One region of the Pseudomonas sp. E141 genome, then DNA from elsewhere that is predicted to be linked to it. Evidence: riboswitches for the same ligand, from Rfam matches in the RefSeq annotation. Region 1 holds a riboswitch; the other holds the start of a gene.
What was found. Region 1 has a riboswitch for cobalamin ahead of cobW (cobalamin biosynthesis protein CobW). Riboswitches for the same ligand answer to the same signal wherever they lie in the genome.

Region 1 (14,554 bases):
GCTCGCGAACGTCGATGTACTCCAGGCGGGTTTTCTCGACGAATGCCGGCTTGAGTTCCTTGGACAGCAACTGGGTGGCCACGCCCACGGCGCGCGAGGCGTCGGTGACGTAGATCACCGCGTCGTTGCTGTACTTGGGTTCGATTTTCACTGCCGTGTGGGCCTTGGAGGTCGTGGCGCCACCGATCATCAGGGGCAGGTGGAAATCCTGGCGCTGCATCTCGCGGGCCACATGCACCATCTCGTCCAGGGACGGAGTGATCAGGCCGGACAGCCCGATGATGTCGCACTTCTGCTCCTTGGCCACCTGCAGGATCTTCTCTGCCGGCACCATCACGCCCAGGTCGACCACGTCATAGCCGTTGCAACCGAGCACCACGCCGACGATATTCTTGCCGATGTCGTGGACGTCGCCCTTGACCGTGGCCATGAGAATCTTGCCCTTGGCTTCTGGCTTGTCGCCTTTTTCCGCCTCGATGAATGGAATCAGGTGGGCCACGGCCTGCTTCATCACCCGGGCGGACTTCACCACTTGGGGCAGGAACATTTTGCCGGCGCCGAACAGGTCGCCGACGATGTTCATGCCGGCCATCAACGGGCCTTCGATGACTTCGATCGGCCGGGCGAACGACAGCCGCGATTCCTCGGTGTCTTCGACGATGTGCGTGGTGATGCCCTTGACCAGCGCGTGTTCCAGGCGCTTGTTCACTTCCCAGCCACGCCACTCTTCGGTTTCCGCTTCCTTGACGCTGCCGTCGCCCTTGTACTTGTCGGCGATGGCGAGCAGGGCGTCGGTGCCTTCAGGCGTGCGGTTGAGGATCACGTCTTCCACCGCGTCGCGCAGTTCCACCGGGATCTGGTCGTAGATCTCCAGTTGGCCGGCGTTGACGATGCCCATGGTCAGGCCCGAGCGGATTGCATACAGCAGGAACACCGAATGAATCGCCTCGCGCACCGGGTTGTTGCCCCGGAACGAGAAGGACACGTTGGACACGCCACCCGAGGTCAGCGCATAAGGCAGTTCGTCGCGGATGTAGGCGCAGGCGTTGATGAAATCCACGGCATAGTTGTTGTGCTCTTCGATACCGGTGGCGACGGCGAAGATGTTCGGGTCAAAGATGATGTCTTCCGGCGGGAAGCCGACTTCATTGACCAGGATGTCGTAGGAACGCTTGCAGATTTCCTTCTTGCGCGCTTCGGTATCGGCCTGGCCGGCTTCGTCGAAGGCCATCACCACCACGGCGGCGCCGTAGCGTTTGCACAACTTGGCGTGATGGATGAACTGCTCGACGCCTTCCTTCATGCTGATGGAGTTGACGATGCCCTTGCCCTGGATGCACTTGAGGCCCGCTTCGATCACTTCCCACTTGGAGGAGTCGATCATGATCGGCACGCGGGAGATGTCCGGTTCGCCGGCAATCAGATTGAGGAAGGTCACCATGGCCTTCTTCGAATCGAGCATGCCCTCGTCCATGTTGATGTCGATCACCTGCGCGCCGGCCTCGACCTGCTGCAGGGCCACTTCCAGGGCTTCGGTGTAGTTGTCTTCGCGGATAAGGCGGGCGAACTTGGCCGAACCGGTGATGTTGGTCCGCTCGCCGACGTTGACGAACAAGGAGCTGCGATCGATGGTGAACGGTTCCAGGCCCGACAGGCGGCAAGCCCGCGGGATCTCCGGAATCTGGCGCGGTGCGTAGCCGGCCACGGCCTTGGCGATGGCTTCGATGTGCGCCGGGGTGGTGCCACAGCAGCCGCCGACGATGTTCAGGAAGCCGCTTTGGGCAAACTCTTCGATGACTTTGGCGGTGTCCACCGGCAGTTCGTCGTATTCACCGAATTCATTGGGCAGACCGGCGTTCGGGTGCGCCGATACGTGGGTGCTGGCCTTGTTCGACAGTTCTTCGAGGTACGGGCGCAGTTCGCTGGCACCGAGGGCGCAGTTCAACCCAACGGAGATCGGCTTGGCGTGGGCGACGGAGTTCCAGAAGGCTTCGGTGGTCTGGCCGGACAGTGTGCGGCCGGACGCGTCGGTGATGGTGCCGGAGATCATGATCGGCAGTTCGACGCCTAATTCCTCATACACCCCTTGCACGGCGAAAATCGCTGCCTTGGCATTAAGCGTGTCGAAAATGGTTTCGATGAGGATCAGGTCGGCGCCGCCTTCGATCAGGCCCTTGGTGGCCTCGGTGTAATTCTCCACCAGCTCGTCGAAGGTCACGTTGCGGTAGCCGGGGTTGTTCACGTCTGGCGACAGCGAGCAGGTGCGGCTGGTCGGGCCCAGCACGCCGGCTACGAAGCGCGGCTTGTCCGGTGTTTCCAGGGTCTTGGCGTCGGCGACCTTGCGGGCCAGGCGCGCGCCTTCCAGGTTCAGCTCGTAGGCCAGGCCCTGCATGCCGTAGTCGGCCTGGGACACCTGGGTGGCGTTGAAGGTGTTGGTTTCCAGAATGTCGGCACCGGCATCCAGGTAGGCTTTTTCGATGGCGCCGATCACATCCGGACGGCTCAGGACCAACAAATCATTGTTGCCCTTGACGTCGCTCGGCCAGTCGGCGAAACGCTTGCCACGATAGTCCTGTTCCTCAAGCTTGTAGCTCTGGATCATCGTACCCATGCCGCCGTCGAGGATCAGAATGCGTTCCTTGAGGGCCTGCTGGAGAAGATAAAGGCGAGCGCTGCGATCGGACATAGGACTACCTGGAAAAAGACCATTACGAAGGCGGGGATGATAGCAAACCTGTACAGGATTTGATCATGGGTGGCTTTTGCATGAATCCTGCTCATGTTTGCATCGCGATGGCGGCCCGGTAGAATCGCCGGATTATCTCTTAGGGACCCGAGACATGCCGTACCGCGTCTTATTCGGCAGTCTGTTGCTGCTGTTGTCTTTTCACTCAGTGGCAAAGGATCCCGCCCCGGCGATTTCCTACACTCGCGATATCCAGCCGATCTTCACGGAAAAATGCGTCGCCTGCCACGCCTGCTATGACTCTGCGTGCCAATTGAACCTGGGCAGTGGCGAAGGCGTGTCCCGGGGCGCGAGCAAGCTGCCGGTCTATGACGGTGAACGACGCCAGGCTGCCGAACCCACACGTTTGTTCTATGACGCCTCCGGCCAGCGGGCCTGGCAGCGCAAAGGCTTCTATTCCGTGCTGGATGCTCAAGGCAGTCAGGCCGCGCTGATGGCGCAGATGCTCGAACTGGGCCACAACACACCGTTGCAGCCCAACGCCAAGCTGCCCCAGGACATCGTGCTTGGGCTTGAGCGTGACAACAGCTGCCCGATGCCGGGGCAATTCGACGAGTACGCCGCCGCGCATCCCAAGGAAGGCATGCCTCTGGCGGTCACTGGCCTGACCGACCAGCAATATCAGACCTTGCAGCGCTGGTTGGCCGCGGGTGCACCCATCGATCAGCAAGCGCTGGCGCCGAGCGCCGCCGAAGCCTTGCAGGTGGTGCAGTGGGAAAACCTGCTCAACGCCCCCGGCGCCCGGGAAAGCCTGGTGGGTCGGTGGTTGTTCGAGCACTGGTTTCTGGCGCACATCTATTTCAAGGATGGCGAGCCGGGGCATTTCTTCCAGTGGGTACGTTCGCGCACGCCTACCGGCCAGCCAATCGATCTGATCAACACCCGCCGCCCGAACGATGACCCTGGCACCCGTGTGTATTACCGGCTCTGGCCGGTACAAGGGGTGATCGTGCACAAGACCCACATTACCTACGGGTTGAGCGCGGCAAAAATGGCGCGGATCAAGAGCCTGTTCTACAGCGGCAGATGGCAGGTCACTGCGTTGCCAGGGTACGGCCCGGAGCGCCGGGCCAACCCGTTTTCCACCTTCGAGGCGATCCCGGCCCAGGCCCGCTATCAGTTCATGCTCGATAACGCCGAGTATTTCGTGCGCACATTTATCCGCGGCCCGGTTTGCCGGGGCCAGATCGCCACGGACGTGATTCGCGACAACTTCTGGGCGTTGTTCCAGGCCCCGGAACATGATCTGTACATCACCGACCCCAATTACCGCGGCCAGGCCACGCCGTTGCTGGCGATGCCGGGGCAGAATGACGACGTGGGCAGCGTCCTGAGTCTGTGGCTGGACTACCGGGACAAGCGCAACGAGTACGAAGCCTTGCGTCGCGACAACTACGCCGACCTGCCTGCGCCCAGTTGGTCGACGCTGTGGGCCGGCAACGACAATGCCTTGCTGAGCATTTTCCGGCATTTCGACAGTGCTTCGGTCACCAAGGGCCTGATTGGCGAGGTGCCACAGACGATGTGGCTGTTCGACTTTCCATTGCTGGAGCGCACTTATTATCAGTTGGCGGTGAACTTCGACGTGTTCGGCAACGTGTCCCACCAGGCCCAGACGCGACTGTATTTCGACCTGATTCGCAACGGTGCGGAGCAGAACTTCCTGCGCCTGATGCCAGCCGATTCCCGCGAGGACTACCTCAACGATTGGTATCAGTCGGGCGGAAAATTCAAGATGTGGCTCGATTACGAGGCTATCGACGACGATAAACCCACCGCTCTCAAGCTTGACGAAGATGACCCCAAGCGCGATTTCGTCCAGCAATTGCTGGTTCGTTATGGCGACTTGAACGCGCGGCCCGATCCGATCAACCGGTGTAATGGCGCCTATTGCTCGCGTCCGAACATTGATCCGGCCTTACAGAACGCCGAACAGGCCCTCAGTCGCCTGGCTTCCAGACCGGCGGCGGGCCTGAGCGTCATCAACCAGTTGCCGGAAGCGACCATGTTGCGCGTCGAAACCGTCAGCGGTCGCCGTGAGGTCTACAGTCTGCTGCGCAACCGCGCTCACAGTAACGTGGCGTTTTTGCTCGGCGAGGCGCTGCGATACCAGCCGGGGCTGGACACCTTGACGGTCTATTCGGGCGTGCTGAGCAGCTATCCGAACTTCATCTTCAACATCCCCGCCGAGCAAGTGCCGGCCTTTGTCGACGCCATGGAGGGCGCCCGGGACGGGCAGGCGTTCGAGCGGATTGTCGAGCGCTGGGGCATTCGGCGCAGTCACCCGCAGTTCTGGCAGTACTTCCATGACCTGAGCCACTACCTGCAGGAGACGGCGCCGCTGGAAAGTGGGGTGCTGGACATGAATCGCTACCAGAACCTCTGACCAGGATATCCGGGCGCTTTCCTGACAAAAATACTAGGACTTTGTCCGGCGCGATGATTGGCGTAAACTGCCGACAAGCCTGCGAGGAGTTTCCATGACCGCCATTACCATTACCGATGCCGCCCACGATTACCTGGCCGACCTGCTGTCCAAGCAGAACACCCCAGGTATCGGGATCCGCATCTTCATCACCCAGCCCGGCACCCAGTACGCTGAAACCTGCATTGCCTACTGCAAGCCGGGGGAAGAGAAACCTGAAGACACCGCGCTGGGGCTCAAGAGCTTCACCGCATACATCGACTCGTTCAGCGAAGCGTTCCTGGACGACGCGGTGGTCGACTATGCCACCGACCGCATGGGCGGCCAGTTGACCATCAAGGCGCCGAACGCCAAGGTGCCGATGGTCAATGCCGACAGCCCGGTCAACGAGCGCATCAATTATTACCTGCAAACCGAAATCAACCCGGGGCTGGCCAGCCACGGCGGCCAGGTATCGCTGATCGACGTGGTGGAAGACGGCATCGCCGTGCTCCAGTTCGGCGGCGGTTGCCAGGGCTGCGGCCAGGCCGACGTGACCTTGAAGGAAGGCATCGAGCGCACCTTGCTCGAGCGTATCCCGGAACTCAAGGGCGTGCGCGACGTGACCGACCACACGCAGAAAGAAAACGCCTACTACTGATAGGTGTTCGCTGCGGATATAAAAAAACGGCGCCCGTGAGCGCCGTTTTTTTATGGGCGGATCCGACATCCGCGCAAGCTGATTCACCGCTTTCGCGAGCAAGCCCGCTCCACATTGGGGCGGCGGTGATGTTCGATTTTTTAATCGCCGCAAATCCCTGTGGGAGCAAGCCCGCTCTTAAAGTTGTATTTTCAGGGCCTGTAGAGATGCGCGTGCCCGGCGCGGTAGAGCGACGACTCACTGAACACATCATTACCCAGTACGCGTCCCACCAGAATCAGCGCCGTGCGTCGAAAGCCCTTGGCCTGGACCTTTTCGGCAATATCAGCCAGCGTACCCACCACCCAATCCTGGTCCGGCCATGTCGCGCGGTGAATCACGGCAATCGGGCAATCCGCGCCGTAGTGGGGCAGCAGTTCGCTGACGATTTTTTCCAGATGATTGACGCCCAAATGAATCGCCATGCTCGCCCCGTGCTGCGCCAGGCTGCCCAGTTCTTCGCCGGCGGGCATCGCGGTTTTGTCTGCGTAGCGGGTGAGGATCAGGCTTTGGGACACGTCCGGCAAGGTCAGTTCGGCGCCCAGCAGGGCGGCGCAGGCGGAGGTCGCGGTCACGCCGGGGATGATCTCGAACGGGATGTCCAGTTCCCGCAGGCACCGAATCTGCTCGCCAATGGCACCGTACAGGCTCGGGTCGCCGGAGTGTACCCTGGCCACGTCCTGGCCCTTGAAGTGAGCGGCCTTGACCAACTCGATAATCTGCTCCAGGTGCAGCTCGGCGCTGTTGACCACCTGTTCGGCGCTGTGGCCTTCCAGCACGGCTGTGGGCACCAGGGAGCCGGCGTAAATGATCAGCGCGCAGCTGCGGATCAGTCGCTGACCTTTGACAGTGATCAGTTCCGGGTCGCCAGGGCCGGCGCCAATGAAATAAACGGTCATGACCGGTTCCTAAAGGTGAGTGGGCGACCCTTTGAATGAAGATCGCTCATGATCCAGGGCGCGAATTATCGGGTTTTACGACGTCACCGCCAATGCCAGCGTGGCGCTTGGGGTCTTTTGGCGAGGAATCAACAGCGTCGCAGGTGTCGCGCCCAACCGGTCGGCCAGGGCCAGGGCAGCGCTTTCGGCGATGCCATAGCAACCGGTGCGTTCAAAAGCGATCTCGGAGCGGTGACTGAGCCGCTGCTGGTAGCTGGACAATTGCTCGGCATTGAAACAGGTCAGCGGCAACTCCAGTTGCTCGGCCAGCTCCAGCAGGCCCGGCTCGTCACGCTTGAGGTCGATACTGGCCAAGGCGCGAACCTCAGAGAGCTCGATGCCGTGTGCCCGCAAAGTCTGATCAAGCAGTTCTCGCAGCGTGCTGGCCGGGCAGCCGCGTTGACAGCCCAGGCCGACCACCAGGATCGGCCCGGTGCTCATGCGTCGTGCTGAGCCTGGTCGCCACGCCGGAACAACCATGCGCTGACCAGGCCCAAGGCCAGCCAGAACGCGACGTTGGTCACTTGCGAGGCGAGCTTGAACTGGCTTTCAAGTGCTTCGGGCGCCAGCATCGAGTGGACCTCAGGCTGCGGCGCACCGATGACATGGGGCACCAGCAAGGTCGCCACGCCCAACAGTTTGAGCAACCAATGCCTGCCGAAGACAATCAGGGCGATACCTACCGCAGTGGAGGCCGCCGTGCCGATCCACCACATCTGCCGTTGGGCCAGATCGGCCGCAGCCGTGCCGGGCAGCTCCGGTGGCAGGCCGAGGGTGGGGGCCAGGACAAACGTGGCATAACCGGCCAAACCCCAAAGCAATCCCTGGGACGTGCGAGTCGGCGCCCGCAGCGTGTACAAGCCCGCCAACATCAGGGCGAAACCCACTGCGACCACCAGATTGCCGCCGGTGGTGGAGAGCAGTCGTTGCCAACCGTCTTCCGGCTCCCACGCTTGGGCATCATGGGAGTGAACGGCCCCAGCGGCGTGCTCATGGTGCTCGGTAGCCGGTGCGCTTTCGTAGGTTTCGGCCTGCAGAATCAGCGGCGATACCCAGAAACTCTGGAGGAGGGTTAGCAGCAGGGCGGCCAGCAATCCGCTGAAACCGGCGGTTTGCGCGATACGCTTGATCATGTCGTCAGGTCTCAATGGCACGGGAATGCGGCGCTGTGGCGGGTGTCGTGGGCCGCGTTGTGCACCGCTTCGATGTGGGAGAAACCGGCGAAATAGACCAGGCCTGCACCGAGGATCGAGGCGAAAATCGCCGCGCTCAGGCGCTGGCTCAGGGTCGTGGAGCTGCTGGCGGTACGGGCGGTGCTGCTGATGGTCGACATGGCGCTTCCCTATGGTCTCTTGTCATCGGGTGAAGCGAGCGCAATGAAACCCCGGGCGCAGGCCCGCCAAGGTTCGAACAGCGCCCGCCCACCGCGGGTTTGTTGATGCATGAGTCATGGGCCGGTCTCCGGGCTCGCGAGGGGCAGGGCTTGTGCCTGGCCGACAAGCGTCACCTTCCCATACCGTGAGGCACAGTGGATCTGACGCTTCTCTCGCTTACCGTTGCGGGGGCAGCACCGGACTGACGTGGCCTTGAAGTAAAGCACACGATTCACCGGTTTCCCGTTTCACCCTGTGAAGGGCACCCGTAACTAGGCGCACAGGAGAGCATGGGCGGGGGCGGGGCGTCAATTGGCTGATACCCGTTGCGCCCATCGCGAGCAGGCTCGCTCCCACAGTTGAGCTTTGTTGAACATGAATTTTGTGATCGGCGAGATTTACTGTGGGAGCGAGCCTGCTCGCGATAGGGCCCGCAAGACACCACAGAACTCACCTGCGGACATTGACCCGCCCCCACACCCTGCGTAGCCTTGCGCCTTCGAGGTTCTTCGGCATTGGCCGAAGCTAAGAAGGGAACGCGGTCCAAGCCGCGGCTGCCCCCGCAACTGTGAACGGTGATGTTTCTGCAAGGCCACTGTGCATGCTCTTGACCAAGGGTGCACGGGAAGGCGCAGTAACTGCCAGTCGAATGACTGGCCCGCCGTCAGCCAGGAGACCTGCCTCGACACAGATTCTCACTACAACCGGGCGGGGTGATCCGGTGGCGAAATCTTCCGCGTGCACCCATGCGTGCGGATTGTCGTCCCGTTTGCCCGCCACCTTGCCAAAGGGCATCCGATGAAAACACTGGCCAAACTCCCTGTCACCATCGTCACCGGCTTCCTCGGCTCGGGTAAAACCACCTTGCTGCGGCACATGCTCGACAACGCCCAGGGCCGCCGCATCGCCGTGATCGTCAATGAGTTCGGCGAGCTGGGCATCGACGGCGAGATCCTTAAGCAGTGCTCGATCGGCTGCACCGAAGAAGAAGCCAACGGTCGCGTCTATGAACTGGCCAACGGTTGCCTGTGCTGCACCGTGCAGGAAGAGTTTTTCCCGGTGATGCGCGAGTTGGTGGCGCGGCGCGGTGACCTCGATCACATCCTTATCGAAACCTCCGGCCTGGCCCTGCCCAAACCGCTGGTCCAGGCTTTCCAGTGGCCGGAAATCCGCAGCGCCTGCACCGTCGATGCGGTCATCACCGTGGTCGACAGCCCGGCCGTGGCCGCCGGCACGTTCGCCGCGTTCCCGGACCAGGTCGATGCCCAGCGCAAGCTTGACCCCAATCTGGACCACGAATCACCGCTGCACGAGCTGTTTGCCGACCAACTGGCGAGCGCCGATCTGGTAATCCTCAACAAAGCCGACCTGATCAGCCCTGAAGACCTGGCCAAGGTGCGCCTGGAAGTGGCCGAGGAACTGCCGCCGGCGGTCAAGATCATCGAAGCCAGCAGCGGCCGCTTGCCTTTGGAAGTGTTGATCGGCCTGGGCGCCGGCTCCGAGGAGCACATCGACAGCCGCCACAGCCATCACGATCATCACCATGACGGCGACGATGACGACCATGATCATGACGCGTTCGACTCCATTTCCATCGAACTGCCCCAGGCCGACGAAAGCCTGCTGCTGGACGCGCTGACCCAGCTGGTGGTCCAGCACGGCGTGCTGCGGGTCAAGGGGTTCGCGGCCATTCCTGGCAAGCCGATGCGTTTGCTGATCCAGGGCGTGGGCACGCGCTTCGACAAACATTTCGACCGGCAGTGGGGCGCCGATGAAGCGCGGGTGACCCGTCTGGTGCTGATCGGCCAGGCGCTGGATGCCGGGCTGCTCGAAGCGCAATTGCGCGCCGCCCTCAGCGTCTAAGCCATGCACCTGCTCAGGACCCAGCCCGGCGGTTTCGTGTCGGACGACAACATTGCCGATCTCGGACAAACCCCCGCCGAGCTGGTGATCCTGTGCAGCGGCGACTCCAGCCTGGCGCTGCTGGCCGAAGCGGCGCGGCAGTTGCCGGACGACTATCCGCAGTTTCGCCTCGCCAACCCGATGCAGGTGCAAAACCACGCCTCGGTGGATCTGTATTTCGACGACGTGTTGCGTCACGCCAAGGTCATCCTGCTTTCCCTGCATGGCGGCATCGGTTATTGGCGCTACGGCATTGAACGTCTTATGGAACTGGCCGAGCGCGGGGTGAAGCTGATCCTGGTGCCGGGGGACGATCGACCCGATCCGGAACTCAGCGACCTGAGCAACGTGCCCAATGAGGATCGGGACCGGCTCTGGCAGTTCCTGCGCCAAGGCGGTTTGGGCAATGCCCTGGACCTGTTCCATAACCTGGCCAGCCAATGGTTCGGTCGCGACTATCCTTGGGGCGAACCGCAAACCCTGCCGCGCACGGCGATCTACCATCCGGAACGAACCAACGCCAGCCTGAGTGATTGGCAAAGCGACTGGCGGGCCGGGCAGCCGGTGGCGGCGGTGCTGTTTTATCGCTCCCACCTGCAAGCAGCGAACACGGCGTTCATCGACGTGTTTTGCCAGCGTCTGCAAGCGGCGGGGCTCAATCCCTTGCCCATTGCCGTGGCGAGCCTCAAGGAGCCTGCTTGCCTGGCCTTGGTTGAAGACTGGCTGGATGAGGTGGCGGCGGGGGTGATCCTCAACACCACCGGTTTCGCCCAATCGAGCCCCGAAGCGCCGCACTTGCGACCGTTTCGCCGCAACATCCCAGTGATCCAGGCGATCTGCGCCCAGGACAACGAGCCTGGCTGGCGCGCCAGTGAGCAGGGTCTGGGCCCGCGGGACCTGGCGATGCACATTGCCCTGCCGGAACTGGACGGGCGGATCATCAGTCGCCCCATCAGTTTCAAGGACCTGGCCTGGCGCAGCGAGCGCAGCCAGAGCGATGTGGTCTGCTACCGGGCCGTGCCCGAGCGCATGGATTTTGTCGCTGAGCTGGCGTGGCGCTGGACTACCCTGGCGTGCCTGCCCAACTCGCAAAAGCGTGTGGCGCTGATCCTCGCCAATTACCCGACCCGGGATGGGCGCATCGGTAACGGCGTCGGCCTGGACACCCCGGCGGCGGCAGTGAATATCCTGCGGGCCTTGCAGGCCGAGGGTTATCCGCTGCCGGCTGAACTGCCTGCGAGCGGCACCGCGCTGATCCAGCAGTTGCTCGGCGGGGTCAGCAACGACCTGGACAGTCTTGACCAGCGGCCCTGTCACCAGAGCCTGGCGCTGGATGCTTACCGGGCCATGTTCGACGCATTGCCCGAGGCCAATCGCCAGGCGGTGCTGGAGCGCTGGGGCGCGCCCGAACAGGACCCGATGTTCCGCGATGGCCGGCTGATGATTGCTGGCGTGCGCCTGGGCCTGACGTTCGTCGGCATCCAGCCGGCTCGAGGCTATCAGGTCGATCCGAGCGCCGTGTACCACGACCCGGACCTGGTGCCGCCCCACGGCTACCTGGCGTTTTATTTCTGGCTGCGCAACACCTACGGGGTCCACGCGCTGATTCATGTCGGCAAGCACGGCAATCTCGAATGGCTGCCGGGCAAGGGCGTCGGGCTGTCGGAAAACTGCTGGCCGGATGCGCTGCTGGGACCGTTGCCGAACATCTATCCGTTCATCGTCAATGACCCGGGCGAGGGCGCCCAGGCCAAGCGTCGCACCCAGGCCGTGATTATCGATCACTTGATGCCGCCGCTGACCCGGGCCGAAACCTATGGGCCGCTGCGTAACCTCGAGCTGTTGGCTGACGAATACTACGAAGCGCAACTGCTCGACCCACGCCGCGCCCGGGAACTGCAGCGAGACATTCTGAATCTGGTGCGCGAAACCCACATCGACCGCGAGTTGCAACTGGACGGCGACGCTGACGTGGCAGTCTGGCTGCCGCGCCTGGACACTTACCTGTGCGATCTGAAGGAGTCGCAGATCCGCGACGGCCTGCACATTTTTGGCGAGTCGCCCACACAACGGTTGCGCATCGACACCTTGCTGGCGTTGCTGCGCATTCCCCGGGGGGATGGCAAGGGCGCGCAGTCGAGTTTGCTGCGGGCGCTGGCCAAGGCCTTTGCGCTGGGTTTCGATCCGCTGGATTGTGCGCTGGCCGAACCCTGGACCGGCGCGTGTCCCGAAGCCTTGGGTCGGCTCAGCGCCGAACCTTGGCGGACCGCTGGCGATACTCGTGAACGTTTGGAATTGTTCGCCGGGCAATTGATCGAGCAGGCCCTGGAGGGCGTGGTCGCGCAACTTGAGGCGCCGGGTTGGGAAACGGTGAACAGCATTATTGAAAACCTGCGCGGCGTCGTGGCTCCGCGTCTGGACGCTTGCGGCCCGGCGGAAATGCGCGGTTTGCTCGATGCCTTGAGCGGGCGCTTCGTGCCGGCCGGCCCCAGCGGTGCGCCCAGTCGCGGCCGCCTGGATGTGCTGCCCACCGGGCGCAACTTCTTCTCGGTGGACGTGCGCAACCTGCCGACTACCACAGCGTGGCGCATCGGTTTTCAGTCGGCGTCCCTGATCCTTGAGCGGCACTTGCAGGACCACGGCGATCACCTGCGTCAATTGGGGCTTTCGGTGTGGGGCACCGCCACCATGCGCACCGGCGGTGACGACATTGCCCAGGCCATGGCGTTGATGGGCGTGCGTCCGGTGTGGGCCACGGGCAGCCAACGAGTCGACGATTTCGAGATCTTGCCGTTGAGTCTGCTGGACCGGCCTCGGGTCGATGTCACGCTGCGGGTCTCCGGGTTCTTCCGGGACGCCTTTGCCAATCTGATCCGCCTGTTCGATGCAGCGGTGCAGGCCGTCGCCGCCCTCGACGAACCGGACGACATGAACCCCTTGGCGGCGAAGGTGCGCAGCGAGCGCCAGGCCCTGTTGGAATCGGGCCTTGAACCCGAGGTCGCGGCCCGTCAGGCCGGGTGGCGGATCTTCGGCGCCAAGCCTGGCGCCTACGGCGCGGGTGTGCAGGGCGCCATCGACGGCCGCCTGTGGCAGAGCCGCGAAGACCTGGCGCAGGTCTACCTGAATTGGGGTGGCTACGCCTACGGCGCCGGCGATGAAGGCACTGCCGCCCGGGAGCAGTTCTCCCGGCGCCTTAGCCAGGTGCAGGCGGTGTTGCAGAACCAGGACAACCGCGAACACGACCTGCTCGATTCCAACGATTACTACCAATTCCAGGGCGGCATGCTGGCGGCGGTGGAGACGCTTGGCGGCGCAACGGCGGCCAGTTACCACGGCGACCACAGCCAGCCGGACTTGCCCAAGATCCGCACGTTGAAAGAAGAGCTCAACCGCGTCATTCGTTCCCGGGCGGCCAATCCGAAGTGGATCGACGGGATCAAGCGCCACGGCTATAAAGGTGCGTTTGAACTGGCGGCGACGGTGGACAACCTGTTCGCCTTCGACGCCACCACGCAGTTGATCGACGATCACCAGTACGCCTTGCTGGCCGAGGCTTATCTGCTCGACCCCGATACCCGCGATTTCGTTCGCCAGCACAACCCCGATGCCTTGCGCGACATGACCGAGCGCATGCTCGAAGCGCAGCAGCGCGGAATGTGGCAGGAGCCCGGGGAGTATCGAGAGGCGCTGGAGAACTTGTTGTTGGACATAGAAGAAGACAGCTGACCTGCCCATTCGACGGGCTATACACAACCCCTGTGATGGGTTGACCTGTGGCGAGGGGATTTATCCCCGCTGGGTTGCGAAGCGACCCTCTTGTCCACATTGGGAGGCCTGCTTTGCAGTCCAACGGGGATAAATCCCCTCGCCACAAGTACTCTGTTCACATCGACGTTACCGACCACCTTTGAGAATTAGATATGACCGACACCCCTCATTTCCCGCTCTGCGCCGTGGTCGGGGCCGATGACCTGAAACTTGCCCTGTGCCTGGCTGCGATCGATCCGAAAATCGGCGGTGTGCTCATCGAAGGCCCACGGGGCATGGCGAAGTCTACGCTGGCCCGGGGGCTGGCGGACCTGTTGGCCAGCGGTCAGTTCGTCACCTTGCCTTTGGGCGCCACTGAAGAGCGGCTGGTGGGCACCCTGGATCTGGACGCGGCCCTGGGGGAGGGGCGCGCGCAGTTCTCTCCCGGCGTTTTGGCCAAGGCCGACGCCGGGGTGTTGTATGTCGATGAAGTGAACCTGCTGCCCGACCACCTGGTGGACCTGTTGCTGGACGTGGCTGCCAGCGGCACCAACCTGATCGAGCGTGACGGCATCTCACACCGGCATCCGGCACGTTTTGTATTGATCGGTACCATGAACCCGGAAGAGGGTGAATTGCGTCCGCAGTTGCTCGACCGTTTCGGCCTGAACGTGGCCCTGGACGGCCATACCGCACCGCTTGAGCGCGGGCAGATTATTCGTCGGCGGCTGGATTTCGACAGCG
Region 2 (14,554 bases), 720 kb from region 1:
CGCAGGTTGATGCACAAACATTGGGAGGCAAGCATAGTGCGTGTATATACCCGCGATTAAGTGAATGCAAATTTTAATTCAGGAAATTTCAAACTGAATCCCCAGCCAGACAGGTAGCGCTCAATTCCAGATCAGCACCAGCCCCACCAACACCACCATTTCAAGCAGCTCCAGCAAGGCGCCTGCCGTATCCCCGGTACACCCTCCCAGCCTGCGCAACATCATCTGGCGCAACCCGATAAATACCGCCACGGCGATGACTAGCGCCGTTACCCCAACCCAGCCCGCCACCAACACGCCCCCCAGCGCACAGGCCAGCAATACCTGCCAGCCGCTGTGGCGCGGCAGATGGTCGGCGAGCGCCTGCCCTAACCCGCCGGCACGCACGTATGGGGTGGTCAGGAATAACCCCAGCAACGCGCCACGCCCCAACACCGGCACGATGATCAATGCCAGGGTTTGTCGCTGCTCGATCAGCGCCAGCAATGCGGCGAATTTGAGCAGCAGCACCAACACCAGCGTAATCACCGCAATCGGTCCGCTGCGAGGGTCTTTCATGATCAGCAGCGTACGCTCGCGATCGCCAAAACCGCCGAGCCAGGCATCCGCGCTGTCGGCCAGCCCGTCCAGGTGCAGGCCGCCGCTAAGCAGCACCCAAGCGGTGAGCAACAGGGCTCCATGGAGCAGCAGCGGCGTGCCAAGCAACAGGGCATCAAGCCCCCACAACAAGCCTCCGAACAACAGACCTACCAGCGGATAAAACAGCAACGAACGCCCCAACTGCGCAGGCTCGGGCATGCCCGGCAAGCGAACCGGCAGGCTGCTCAGGAACTGCAAGGCGATCCAGAACGCCAGCATCTTCAGCCCTCTTCCTTCAACACCGAACCAGGCGACACCCGAAGAGAAAACAGCGCGCCATGAGCCACTTCTACATTGAGCAACTGCTCCCGAGGCAGACCACGGGCTCGCGCCAGCAGCAAGCGCATCACCCCGCCATGGCTGACCAGCAATACGCGCTGCCCTGCATACGCGATCCTCAGGCGTTCAACCGCCGCCAGGACTCGCTTCGAAAACTCCAGCACCGGCTCGCCGTCTGGCGGAGTGAATGCGTAGGGATCGGCCCAAAAGCGGCCCAGCGCCTCGGCGTCGGTGTCCATCAACGCCGCCGCGCTGCAGCCTTCCCAGGCGCCGAAATGCAGCTCCTGCAGATCCTTGTCCAGGTGCACCGGCACATCGAGCTGGACGCCGAGTTGTTCAGTGAAACGGGCGCAACGCTGCAACGGCGAACTCACCAGCCGATCCCAGGGCCCGCCCGCCGCGACCGCCGCGACCGCCGCGCGCATCTGCTCCCAGCCCCTGTCCGTCAAGGCATCGTCGAGGCTGCCACGCAGCCCGCCGCCCAGTTCGGTCTCGCCGTGGCGCAGCAGGTCCAGGTGCAAAGTCATGCCGGGCGATCCGCCACAGCCGCTTCGGCAAACGTCGCCATCTGCCCGTGAAGATCACACGCCAGGCGCAACAGTGGCACCGCCAACGCCGCACCACTGCCCTCACCCAGGCGCAGGCCCAGGTCAATGAGCGGCTCAGCGCCGAGGGTTTCCAGAACGTGCCGATGCCCCGGCTCGGCACCGCGATGGCCGAACAACAGCCATTGCCTGCATTGAGGATTGAGACGCACCGCCACCAGTGCTGCGACGCTGCAGATGAAACCATCCACCAGCACCGCAACGCCCTGCTGGGCGCAGGCCAGATACGCGCCAGCCAACGCGGCGATTTCAAACCCGCCCAGGTTGAACAGTGTTTGCAGTGGATCGTTACGCTGTGCACCGTGCAACGCCAGGGCGCGCTCGATGACTTGAGCCTTGCGGCTGACACCCGCGGCGTCCAGCCCGGTGCCCGGCCCGACCAGGTGAGTCACCGGGCAGTCAAGCAAGGCACAGGCCAGGGCACTGGCCGCCGTGGTGTTGCCGATGCCCATTTCGCCGCCGATGAACAGCTGCGTTCCGGAGGCGACAGCACGCAGCACACTGTCACGTCCGGCCAGCAATGCCTGCTCGCCTTGGGTCACGGTCATCGCCGGCCCCTGCACGAAATTCGCGGTACCTGGCCCCACGTTCAGATGCCGCACACCGGGTAGCGCCAGCGAAGGCGTCACAGTGCCCAGGTCAACCACTTCCAACGAGGCGCCCAGTTGCCGCGCCAATACACTGATCGCCGCGCCGCCGCTGACGAAATTGAGGAGCATCTGCCCGGTGACTTCCTGGGGATAGGCCGATACGCCTTCGGCCACCACACCATGATCACCTGCGAAAATTGCGATCCAGAGTTGATCCAGGCTCGGCTTGACCTGCCCTTGCAAACCCGCCAGTTGCACCGCCACTGCCTCGAGTCGCCCCAGGGAACCGGCCGGTTTGGTCAGTTGTTGCTGACGGACCGCGGCCTGCTCCAGGGCCTGGGTGTCGAGGGGCTTGCACGGGTCCAGCCACCAGCGATGATTCATAACGCAGTACCTTTGAGAGTCAGGGGCAAGCCGGCAACGGTCAGCACGACGCGCTGGCAACGTTCGGCCAAAGCTTGATGCAGCCAACCGGCTTCATCGACATAACGGCGAGTCAACTCGCCCAGCGGCACGACACCCATTCCGGTCTCGTTGCTGACAAAAATGATTTCGCCCGGCAGCGCGCCAACGCACTCCAGCAAAGCGTCACGCTCGGCCGTCAACTGCTCGAGGTTGTCGAGCATCAGCAGATTGGTCAGCCACAGGGTCAGGCAATCCACCAACAGGCAGTGCCCTGAACCTGCGTTATCGCGCAGCACCCGCGCCAGGGCCAACGGCTCCTCCACCAGCGCCCATTCGGCCGGACGGCGAGCGCGGTGTTGGGCGACCCGTTCGTTCATCTCGCCATCCAGAGGTTGGCTGGTGGCGATGTAGGTGACGGGCAACCGGCTGTCTGTGGCGAGCTTTTCGGCCAGGCGACTCTTACCGGAGCGGGCGCCGCCGAGGATCAGTTGCAGCATGTTTTTTACCTTTCAAATTGGCGGTGTTGCTGCCGGCTTCATCGCGAGCAGGCTCGCTCCCACAGTGGTTGTGCGATGCACACAAGTCCCTTGTGGGAGCGAGCCTGCTCGCGATGAGGCCAGTGCAGCCACCCTAGATCCCACACAGCTCACGCAACAGCCCGGTATCCAAATGCCGCTCCACCAGATCCGCCAACCGCTCGATGTCCCGCTCGCGCAACCCGTGGTAGTCCACCGCCTGCACATTCTGCAACCCGGCCCAACGCAGCAAGGCGCTGCTGGCCGCCGGTGACTCGAACAGCCCATGCAGATAGGTGCCGAAAATCTGCCCATCCAGACTCTGGGCGCCATCACAGCGACCGTCATCCAACTGCACCGCCGGGTTCTCCAATGCCGGGCCTGAGGTTACACCGGCATGGATCTCATACCCGCTGACCTCGGCCTCTTCCAGGGCCAGTCGACCGCGCACATTGCGCAACTGCTTCTCGTGTTCCAGGGTCGTTTCGAAAGCCAGCAAGCCCAGCCCGGTGCTGGAGCCTGCGCCCCCTTCCAGCCCCAGCGGATCGTGGACCTGCTGGCCGAGCATCTGCAAACCGCCGCAGATGCCTAGCAACTTGCCTCCATAACGCAGGTGACGATGGATGGCCGTCTCCCAACCGTTGGCGCGCAGGTAGGCCAGGTCACTGCGCACGCTCTTTGAACCCGGCAGGATGATCAAGTCAGCCGCGGGAATGGGCTGGCCTGGGCCGATGAATTGCAGATCGACCTGCGGATGCAGGCGCAGCGGATCGAAATCGGTGTGGTTGCTGATGCGCGGCAATACCGGCACCACTACCTTGAGCACCTGCTCGGCCTTGTCGGCCTGCCGTTGATCGAGACCGTCCTCGGCTTCCAGATGCAGGTCCATCACGTACGGCAACACGCCAATCACCGGTTTGCCGGTGCGCGCCTCAAGCCAGTCCAGGCCCGGTTGCAGCAGGGCGATGTCGCCGCGAAAACGGTTGATGATGAAGCCCTTGACCCGCGCCTGTTCGCTGGGCGAAAGCAGCTCCAGGGTACCCACAAGGTGGGCGAAGACGCCGCCGCGATTGATATCGGCAATCAGCAGCACCGGACAGTCCACCGCCTCGGCAAAGCCCATGTTGGCAATGTCACCGGCGCGCAGATTGATCTCCGCCGGGGAACCCGCGCCCTCCACCATCACCACCGGATACGCCGCGCTCAAACGTTCGTGGGAGGCCAGCACCGCTTGCATCGCGATGGCTTTGTAATCGTGATAGGCCACGGCATTCATGGTGGTGACGGCGCGGCCATGGATAATGACCTGGGCGCCGGTGTCGCTGTTGGGCTTGAGCAGCACCGGGTTCATGTCGGTATGCGGTTGGAGACCGGCCGCCTGGGCCTGCACGGCCTGGGCACGGCCGATTTCACCGCCATCGGCCGTTACCGCGCTGTTGAGTGCCATGTTCTGTGGTTTGAACGGCACCACGCTCACCCCCTGACGCCTGACCCAGCGGCACAACGCCGTGACGAGAGTGCTTTTGCCGGCATCGGACGTGGTGCCCTGCACCATTACAGTGGTCATTGGATGTCCTTGGCGTAGGCCTCGAAAGCTTGCTCGAGGCGCAGGAATTCACCGTCATCGGCCGGCAACCCGAAGCGCAGGCTGCTGGTATGGGTAAACAAGCGCAGAAGAATGCCGCGCTGGGCCATGAAATCGTAAAGTGCCTGGGCGTGTTCAGCGACCAGCCATTGGAACAACCCACAGCCGCCCTGAGGCTTGAAGCCGTGGCGTTCGAGCGTCAGCGCCAAGCGCTGACTGGTGTCTTCGCAGCGTTGGCGCTGGCGGGCCTGGGCGTCGGTGTCCAGCAGGCACGCCTGGCCCACCACCCGGGTCGGCCCGCTGACGGCCCACGGCCCGACTTGTTCGGCGAGCAACTTGAGCAAGTGGCGCTCGGCCAATACAAATCCCAGGCGAGCCCCGGCCAGGCCAAAAAACTTGCCGAACGAACGCAGCACGATCAATCCGACCTGATGGGCATGGGCGGCCAGGCTCAGTTGTGGCGTGACATCCATGAACGCTTCATCCACCACCAGCCAGCCACCGCGCTGGGCCAATCGGGCATGCCAGTCCAGCAAGCGCTCGGGGCTCAACAGCAAGCCCGTGGGGTTGTTGGGGTTGACCACCACCAGCACGTCAAGGCTGTCGAGGAAGAAGTCCACCTCCGGCTCCAGCACTTCACGCACGATGTAACCACTGCGGCGCCAGGCTTCGGCGTGTTCGGCGTAACAGGGTGAGAGGACGCCGACCTTGCCGGCCCGACGCAGGCGCGGCAAGAGTTGGATGGCCATCTGCGAACCCGCCACCGGCAGCACATGCATGGCGCCGTAATAATCGCAGGCGGCCTGTTCCAACCCGTCATCGGTCTCAGGCAGGCGTGCCCAGGCCCGCGGTGCAATCGCCGGCACGTCGAACGGCCAGGGCGCCAGGCCGCTGGACAGATCCAGCCAGTGCGCCTCGGCAATCGCGTATTGCCGGGCCGCGTTGCGCAGGCGCCCACCGTGCTCAAGCATAAAACTCAGCTCCCAGGCAGAGAATCAGCAACCACAACCATACGCCACGCTGGACCAGTTGCCAGCCGCGATCAATGGCGTCGGCGTTCGCCGGCGCGCCTTCGCCCAAGGGTGGACGTTGATGCAATTGGCCGTGATACACCGCCGCGCCACCCAGTTCGACCCCCAGCGCACCCGCGCCGGCGGCCATCACGGGCCCGGCATTGGGACTGTCCCAGGTCGGGCCCTGGGTGCGCCAGCACTTGAGCGCCAGGCGGGTTTTTCCAAGCACGGCGTAAGTCAGCGCCACCAGGCGCGCCGGAATGTAGTTGAGCCCATCATCGATCTTGGCCGCCGCCCAGCCGAAACGCTCAAAGCGCTCGTTGCGATAGCCCCACATGGCGTCGAGGGTATTGCTCAGGCGGTACAACACCACACCTGGCGCGCCCGCGACGGCGAACCAGAACAGCGCGGCGAATACCGCGTCGCTGCCGTTCTCCAGCACCGACTCAGTGGCGGCACGGGCAACGGCAGTCTCATCCAGTTCGGCGGTTTCACGACTGACCAAGTAGCCGACCCGCCGGCGCGCTTCGTCCAGATCTCCACCGCGCAGAGCCCGGGCTACCGGCTCGACATGCTCCCCGAGACTGCGCAGGCCAAGGGCAAGGTACAGTGCCAGGATTTCCACCAGCCAGCCCACCAACGGCGCCCAGGACAGCGCCGTCGCGAGCAGGGTCAACGGCACCACGGCGATGATCCACGCCGTCACGCCATGGCTGCGCCAGCCACGCCCGCCGGAGTTGAAACGCTGTTCGATACGATCGGCAAAGCGACCGAACGCCACCAGCGGATGCCAGCGTCGGGGTTCGCCCAACAGCGCATCCAGCGCCACCGCGGCAGCACTGAGCAACGCCACACTCATGGGCTTACTCCCCAATGGTTTTCGTAGAGCAATTCATCCAGCGCACGCGGCTGCGCCCAGCCTTCCAAGGCAAGCATCGGTGCCGGGTAAAACCCCTCGACCGGCCCCAGGCACAATATTGCCAGCGGTTTGGCGCCGGCGGGCAGGCCCAACAGCTCGGCCAGGGCCTGGGGCTCGAACAGCGAAACCCAGCCCATCCCCAGCCCTTCGGCGCGAGAGGCCAGCCACAGATTCTGGATCGCGCAGGACAGCGAGGCCAGGTCCATTTCCGGCAGGGTTCGTCGACCGAAGACATAGCGCTCGCGATCATCCATCAACGCCGCCACCAGCACTTCGGCGCAGTCGTTGAGGCCTTCGACCTTGAGCTTCATGAATTCATCGCTGCGCTCACCCAGGGCCTCGGCGGTGCGGATGCGTTCCTGTTCCACCAGTTGACGGATTTGCCCACGCAAGGCGCGGTCGCTGATGCGAATGAACCGCCACGGCTGCATCAGACCCACACTGGGGGCTTGATGCGCGGCTTCCAGCAGGCGGCGCAGCAACGCTGGCTCAACGGTGCCGCCGGTGAAGTGGCGCATGTCGCGGCGTTCGGCGATGGCCCGGTAGACGGCATCGCGTTCGGCCTGAGAGAAAGCGGTGTCTGTCATGGCCGCTTCGCGAGCAGGCTCGCTCCCACAGGGGTCAGGTGATCGGAGGTGGGAGCGAGCCTGTTTGCGATAGCGGCCTCAGGATCAGGTGCAAACAGCGCGGCAATCGCCCTTGGATTCGACGGAAAATAGAAGTGCACATAGGAAGCCGTCATCCGACCCTGCCGGAAAACCGCCTCCGCGCCACGCCCGCCATTGGGACTATGACCTCGGGCAATCGGCTCCAGCCCGGTGCTGGTGAGGGAATGATGATAGGTATGCCCGCGCAAAGTGCCCTCCGGCAACTCCACCGATTGCAGCGCCAGGGCCGCCAGACGCTTTTGCATCTGCGCGTCACCGGCCAGCAACCCAAGCAGCTCGGCACGGGTGCCGTCCACATCCGTCAACGAGTCCAACAGATAAAGCATGCCGCCGCATTCAGCCAGCAAGGGTTTGCCTGCTTGATGGTGCGCGCGGATCGCCGCCAGCATCGGGGCGTTTTGCGCCAGCGCCACATGGTGCAATTCCGGATAGCCACCGGGCAGATACAGGCTGTCCGCCTCCGGCAGTTCGCTGTCATGAATAGGTGAAAAGAAGCTCAGTTGCGCCCCCATCGCTCGCAACAAATCAAGGCTGGCGCCATAGGTGAAGGCGAACGCTTCATCCCGGGCCACGGCGATGCGCACACCTTCCAGCCACGGCTGCGCGGCAATCACCGCTGGCGCGACGAACTCCACAGCCGGCGGCAACGCCACTTCACAACTGCCAGCCAAGGCATCGGCGGCGGCGTCGAGGCGCAGGTCCAGATCATTCAATTCACTGGCCTGGACCAACCCAAGGTGGCGACTTGGCAACTCGATACCGGTTTCCCGTGACAGGGCGCCGTACCAGCGCAGGCCTTCGGTCAGGCTGCCTTCGAGCAACTGCGCATGACGCAAGGTGCCGACACGATTGGCCAGTACCCCGGCGAAAGGCAAGTCCGGCTGATACCGCGCCAGGCCCAGGGCCAGGGCACCGAAGGTCTGGGCCATGGCCGTGCCATCGATCACCGCCAGCACCGGCACGCCGAAGTGCCGGGCCAGATCGGCACTCGATGGCGTGCCATCGAACAGCCCCATCACCCCTTCGATCAGAATCAAGTCGGCTTCGGCAGCAGCTTCCCACAACAATCGACGACTCTCCTGCTCGCCGACCATCCACATGTCCAGTTGGTAGACCGGCGCGCCGCTGGCCCGCTCCAGGATCATCGGGTCGAGGAAATCAGGCCCGCACTTGAAGACCCGCACCCTGCGCCCCTGCTTACGGTGCAAGCGGGCCAGGGCGGCGGTGACCGTGGTTTTGCCCTGCCCGGAAGCAGGAGCGGCGATCAGCACCGCCGGGCAGTGACGACTCGCCAAGGGAACATCGCTCACAGTTCGACGCCCTTCTGCGCCTTGATACCCGCCTGGAACGCGTGCTTGATCATGCCCATTTCGGTGACGGTGTCGGCCAGTTCAATCAATTCCGGCTTGGCGCCGCGACCGGTCACCACCACATGCTGCATCGGCGGACGGGCCTGCAAGTCGCTCAACACCTGGTCCAGGTCAAGGTAACCGTGCTTGAGGGCAATGTTGAGTTCATCGAGCACCACCAGGCCTATGGACGGGTCGCTCAACAATTGACGCGAAACTGCCCAGGCCGCTTCAGCCGCGGCGATGTCGCGCTGGCGATCCTGGGTTTCCCAAGTGAAGCCTTCGCCCATGACATGAAAGCGCACCTGCTCCGGGAAGCGACGGAAAAACAGCTCTTCACCGGTGCTGTTACGCCCCTTGATGAACTGCACCACGCCGCATTGCATGCCATGGCCCATGGACCGGGCCAGCATGCCGAACGCAGAGCTGCTCTTGCCCTTGCCGTTGCCGGTCAGCACCAGCAGCAGGCCACATTCGTTTGGCGAGTTGGCGATGCGCTCGTCGATCACGGCTTTCTTGCGCAGCATGCGCGCCAGGTGGCGTTCGTCGCGATCGGGGGTGTGGGTCATGGGAGCTCTCCGTTGGGATTGGATAACGGCGGGCGGGCACAAAAAAGACGGCAACAAGCCTGGCATCGCCCACCGTGATGCCGTTGGATGAATCAGGCCGGTCTCCGGGCTCATGAGCGGCGTGATGCCGGGCTGCGCGCCTTCCCATGTCGTACGGACACAGTGGCTGGTGGCCTGTGTAGTGCCAGGCGCAGCGTTGACTCATTTACCGTTGCGGGGGCAGCGCCGGGTTCGTATGCACTCACCGGCTTCCCTGTTTCACTCTGTCGACCCAACGATCGCCCGGTCACAGAGCACCTGAAACAAGCCGCGAAGGTTAGAGGGTTGGGGGTGGAGCGTCAATTAAAGCCGGCACAGGTTCAACAGCGGACATTGGCCCTGATCAATAAAATGACGCCAATCTTGTGCCATGCTGCGGCAAGTGATATCAAATAGGCATCACGACCCGATATCACAATAACAAGAGGGCAAAAGCATGCAAGGCATGATCATCAGCAATCCAAAACTGGAATTCCTGCGCCCGGTGCTGGAACGCTGGTTTGACTGTATCGACCGTTACAACGCCGTGCGCGGCGATAACGACACACCTTACTGGTTCGATGAAAAAGCCAATCTTGGCTTGCTCTCGGCCGCAGCCTGGATGGCCGAGATGGTCACGCTGCAGAACACCCCCACTCGCAAACAGAATGAAGAAGGCGAACGCAACGTCAGCGCCGATCTGTTCATCGCCGGCACCGAGGAGCGTGCTTTCATCCAGGCCACTCAACGCTGGCCGAAGGTCAAGAACCTCAATCTCACCCAGCCGCTGCTCGACATCACCAGCGACGCCAAACGTATCAGCTATTCCAGTGACCTGCGATTGGGCTGCCTGTTCGTCGCACCGCAAAAGGCCCAGCAGAGCGCCACGCCGGAAGAACTGCAGGACATGATCGATGAACTGCAGAAGGAAAATACCTGCGCCGTGGCCTGGTACTTCCCTTATGCCTATCGCAAGTTGCGCAATGAGGCCGGGCAGTATCATCCGGGCATCGCCGTGCTGTTCAAGCAGGCCCACGGCTGACCGGTTGAACCATCGCGGGTCTAAGCTTCTCTATGAATAACCACCATGCACTCATAGGGAAGCCCGCATGCTCAAGCCACCACACCTTCTGATCGTCGCATTGGCCGCAGGGCTTGTTGCTTGCGGCGAGTCCTCCACACTTCAGGTTTCCGACGGCACTGGCCCCTCGCCAAAACTGCCGGAACCGAACAAGACCCTGATCCCCACCGTCAACATTGCCGAGGCTATCGGCTGGCCGGATGGCGCCAAACCTACCCCGGCCCAGGGCCTGCAAGTGGGCGCATTCGCCGAAGGGCTGGATCATCCACGCTGGCTCTACGTGCTACCCAACGGTGACGTGCTGGTGGCAGAAACCAACGCACCGCCCAAACCGGACGACTCCAAAGGCATTCGTGGCTGGGTCATGGAGAAAGTCATGGGCCGCGCCGGTGCGGGGGTGCCCAGCCCCAATCGCATTACCCTGTTGCGTGATGCCAATCATGACGGCATCGCCGAAACCCGTACGGTCTTTCTGGAAAACCTCAATTCACCGTTCGGCATGACACTGGTGGGCAATGATCTGTACGTGGCCGACACCGACCGACTGATTCGCTTCCCTTATAAAGAGGGCGATACGCAAATCAAGGCGCAGCCGACCAAGGTCGTCGACCTGCCGGGTGGCACGCTCAATCACCACTGGACCAAAAACGTGATCGCCAGCCAGGACGGCAGCAAGCTGTACGTCACTACCGGTTCGAACAGCAATGTCGGGGAAAACGGCATGGAGGCCGAGGAAGGCCGCGCGGCCATCTGGGAAGTGGACCGTGCCAGCGGCAATCACCGCATCTTCGCCTCGGGCCTGCGCAACCCCAACGGCCTGGCCTGGGAGCCGCGCAGTGGCGCGCTATGGACCGCGGTGAATGAGCGCGATGAGATCGGCAGCGACCTGGTGCCGGACTACATCACTTCAGTCAAGGACGGCGCCTTCTATGGCTGGCCCTACAGCTATTACGGGCAGCACGTCGATAAGCGGGTCGAGCCACAAAAACCGGAACTGGTGGCCAAGGCCATCGCCCCGGATTACGCCGTCGGCCCCCACACCGCGTCACTGGGCCTGACGTTCGCCGAAGGCAGCACCTTGCCAGCGCCGTTTACCGAAGGGGCTTTCATCGGGCAGCACGGCTCATGGAACCGTAAACCCCACAGCGGCTATAAAGTGATTTTCGTCCCCTTCAACGCCGGCAAGCCGGTGGGGCAACCGGTGGATGTGCTGACCGGTTTCCTGAATGCAGATGAAAAAGCCCAAGGCCGACCAGTGGGTGTGGTGATCGACAAACAGGGCGGGCTGTTGGTGGCAGATGATGTGGGGAACAAGATTTGGCGGGTTTGGGCTAAATAACCGCTGAAGAAGCTGACCTGAACACTGGAACCTGTGGCGAGGGATTGTTCTCTCGCCACAAGAGCTCTGCTGAGCCGGCGCAAAAAGCGAACTTGAATCGTCAGGGATTACGCGCCAGATGCGCCGGTTGCAGCACACGCTTGGCACTCAGATAGGCTTTCTGCCAATAAGCCTTGGACAGGCTATCGAGCTTGACCGTACCCCCGGTCGCTGGTGCATGGACGAAACGCCCCTCCCCGACATAGATCCCGGCATGGCTGACCTGAGAGCCACCGTTGGTGGCGAAGAAAATCAAATCACCGGTCTGCAATGCGTCCTTATCGACACTCTGGGCGCGCATGCCAATCATCTCGCGGGTGGAGCGCGGCAGCGAGATACCGGCCGCATCGCGATACACATAGCCGATCAGGCCACTGCAATCAAAGCCTGAATCCGGCGTATTGCCGCCCCACCGATAGGGTGTCCCCACCAACCCCAGCGCCCGGAACAGCACGTCTTCGGCAACCGGGGAAAAGCTTTGCGCGGGAGCGAATACCACCGGAGCCCGCACTGGCGCAGGTGGCGGGGTACGGCTGGCGCAAGCGCTGAGCAGCGCGGCAAGGAGCATGAGAGCGAGGCGGGCCGACGTCGACATATGCAGAACAATCCTGATCTGGATGCGGCTTTTCTGCCGTGGGCATGAAAACAAAGCCGCCTGCGGAGTACGCAGGCGGATTGCCATCAATCAATGATCATGGATTCTAGCGGCTATGAGGCAAACTTCAAGTAAGACTTTAAGTTTGCCTTACAAACTGTGAGCTTACTTGCGAGCAGTGACCACGGTCGGTGCCATCGCGAGTGCGCGCTTGGCTTCGATGAAGGTCTTGCTCCAGTAGCTGTCGCCCAGGCTGTCGATTCGCACGCCACCGCTGCGACGGCTGCTGGAATGGATGAACTGGTTGTCACCCAGGTAGATACCGGCGTGACTGACGCGACCACGACGACCGTTGGTAGCGAAGAACAGCAGGTCGCCCGGCTCAAGCTCGTTACGAGCAACCAGCGGGGCCTTCACGTTGATCATTTCGCGAGTGGAGCGCGGCAGGCTCATGCCAGCCTCTTCGCGAAACAGATACCCGATGAAACCGCTGCAATCGAAGCCGGCCTCGGAGGAACCGCCAAAACGATAGCGGGTACCGATCAAGGACATGCCCCGCTCCAGGATGCTGTCAGCCAGCACCGGAAGCTGATAAGGCTTGCTGCCGGCGAAGTCTGCCAGCTCTTTGTCGGTGGCCATTTCTTCCTCAAGTGCAACAGAGGAAGACTGGGCAGTAACGGAATTTTGAACCTGTGGTTGTTGCGCTTGCTGGGACACTGGAGAGTGGGCAGCACAACCGAACAACAGGGTAACGAGTGCGAGAGGCACCAGGGGTGCGAAGCGACTTAGCATGGGCACGACCGTGGCTGAAGTTGTAAAGATGGCGAGACTATGCCCACTATCAAGCTCATTTGCAAATTCAATCGATGCAAATGTGACTTCTCGGTTTTAGGTTTACATCTAAGCGCCCCAACCGTTTTCAACCCTCTGCAGCCTGCAGCCCAGAAGGGACGCGGGCTGTGCCGTGGTAGAAACAGGCTATAAGCCACTATTGCTGCGACTTCTACCAGCCAAGGGTTTCTTTCAAAAAAGGGATGGTCAGCTTGCGCTGGGCCTGAAGCGACGCCTGGTCGAGACGTTCGAGCAGTTCGAACAACGCGCTCATGCTGCGGGTGCCGCGGGTAAGGATGAAGTGCCCGACCTCATCGGTCAGGTGCAGGCCACGCCGGGAAGCGCGCAACTGCAATGCACGGAGCTTGTCTTCATCGGAGAGCGGGCGCATCTGGAAAATCAGCGCCAGGGTGAGACGGGACTTGAGATCGGCCAGCTTCACCGGCAGCTCCCGCGGCGACGTCGATGCAGCAATCAGCAAACGCCGGCCGCTGTCGCGTAACCGGTTGAACAGGTGAAACAGCGCTTCTTCCCAATCAGCCTTGCCGGCCACCGCCTGAAGATCATCCAGGCAGACCAGTTCGTACTGTTCAAGATTGTCGAGGATCTCTACGCCGCGATCCAGCAACTCGGCCAATGGCAGATACACCGCCGGCTCACCCAATTGCTCGAACCGCAGGCAAGCGGCCTGCAACAGATGCGTGCGCCCCACCCCGTCCTTGCCCCACAGATAAATCAGGCTCTCGGTCCAGCCGGCGTCGGCTTCGCAAAGCCGCTCGACATAGCCGAGTGCAGCGGCATTGGCGCCTGGGTAGTAGTTGATAAAGGTGGCGTCATCACGCAGACGCACACCTAGGGGCAGCTGAATCGGTTTCATGCTGACTGAACAGTTCCAAAAGAACCGTTAGTGGCCTCTGTGTAAAGTGCGCAAAGTTTATACCCGTGACGCGGACCGCACAATGCGCCGGACCACGAGCAAAATCAAAGGTTTGCAGCGACAGAACGATGGAGCGACGGTTTCCCTGACGCTGGGACAACCGCCGCGCCCGCCATTGGCGCTATAGCTCGGGGTCTTCGACGCCACTATAGATGTCTGAATCCTTGTACAGATCGTGCATATGACGCACCAGCACCATGATCACCGCCGCCACCGGCAGCGCCAGCAGGACCCCGGTAAAACCGAACAACTCACCCCCTGCCAGGATCGCAAAGATCACCGCCACTGGATGCAGGCCGATGCGATCACCCACCAGCAACGGTGTCAGCACCATGCCTTCCAGCGCTTGCCCGACCATGAACACCGCCACGATGCCGACCATCGGGTACAGATCACCGCCAAACTGGAACAAGCCGGCAATCAACGCCGCGCCGATACCGATGACGAAGCCCATGTAGGGCACGATGGCCGCCAGCCCGGCGATCAAGCCGATCAATAGCCCCAGCTCCAGGCCCACCAGCATCAATCCCGCCGCATAGATGAAGCCCAGCGCCACCATCACCAACAATTGCCCTCGC

Region 2: it holds a riboswitch for cobalamin, as region 1 does, so the genes downstream of both, cobO (cob(I)yrinic acid a,c-diamide adenosyltransferase) here and cobW (cobalamin biosynthesis protein CobW) in region 1, are expected to answer to the same signal.

The regions. Positions count from the first base shown of each region.
Region 1 is NZ_CP084024.1:3,449,959-3,464,512, reverse strand. It holds gene metH (methionine synthase) at 1-2,686, opposite strand, end outside; gene GKKCFE_RS15375 (fatty acid cis/trans isomerase) at 2,841-5,132, shown strand; gene nfuA (Fe-S biogenesis protein NfuA) at 5,227-5,811, shown strand; gene cobM (precorrin-4 C(11)-methyltransferase) at 6,003-6,749, opposite strand; gene GKKCFE_RS15360 (cobalamin biosynthesis protein) at 6,825-7,229, opposite strand; gene GKKCFE_RS15355 (CbtA family protein) at 7,226-7,921, opposite strand; gene GKKCFE_RS15350 (CbtB domain-containing protein) at 7,933-8,121, opposite strand; cobalamin riboswitch at 8,224-8,446, opposite strand; cobalamin riboswitch at 8,647-8,860, shown strand; gene cobW (cobalamin biosynthesis protein CobW) at 8,960-10,024, shown strand; gene cobN (cobaltochelatase subunit CobN) at 10,028-13,789, shown strand; gene GKKCFE_RS15335 (ATP-binding protein) at 13,984-14,554, shown strand, end outside.
Region 2 is NZ_CP084024.1:4,173,844-4,188,397, forward strand. It holds gene GKKCFE_RS18660 (MarR family winged helix-turn-helix transcriptional regulator) at 1-35, opposite strand, end outside; gene GKKCFE_RS18665 (adenosylcobinamide-GDP ribazoletransferase) at 121-858, opposite strand; gene cobC (alpha-ribazole phosphatase family protein) at 861-1,445, opposite strand; gene cobT (nicotinate-nucleotide--dimethylbenzimidazole phosphoribosyltransferase) at 1,442-2,497, opposite strand; gene cobU (bifunctional adenosylcobinamide kinase/adenosylcobinamide-phosphate guanylyltransferase) at 2,494-3,015, opposite strand; gene GKKCFE_RS18685 (cobyric acid synthase) at 3,149-4,600, opposite strand; gene cobD (threonine-phosphate decarboxylase CobD) at 4,597-5,589, opposite strand; gene cbiB (adenosylcobinamide-phosphate synthase CbiB) at 5,582-6,490, opposite strand; gene bluB (5,6-dimethylbenzimidazole synthase) at 6,487-7,137, opposite strand; gene GKKCFE_RS18705 (cobyrinate a,c-diamide synthase) at 7,134-8,528, opposite strand; gene cobO (cob(I)yrinic acid a,c-diamide adenosyltransferase) at 8,525-9,136, opposite strand; cobalamin riboswitch at 9,215-9,452, opposite strand; gene GKKCFE_RS18715 (hypothetical protein) at 9,612-10,196, shown strand; gene GKKCFE_RS18720 (PQQ-dependent sugar dehydrogenase) at 10,264-11,574, shown strand; gene GKKCFE_RS18725 (C40 family peptidase) at 11,675-12,208, opposite strand; gene GKKCFE_RS18730 (C40 family peptidase) at 12,374-13,000, opposite strand; gene hda (DnaA regulatory inactivator Hda) at 13,212-13,916, opposite strand; gene GKKCFE_RS18740 (AI-2E family transporter) at 14,098-14,554, opposite strand, start outside.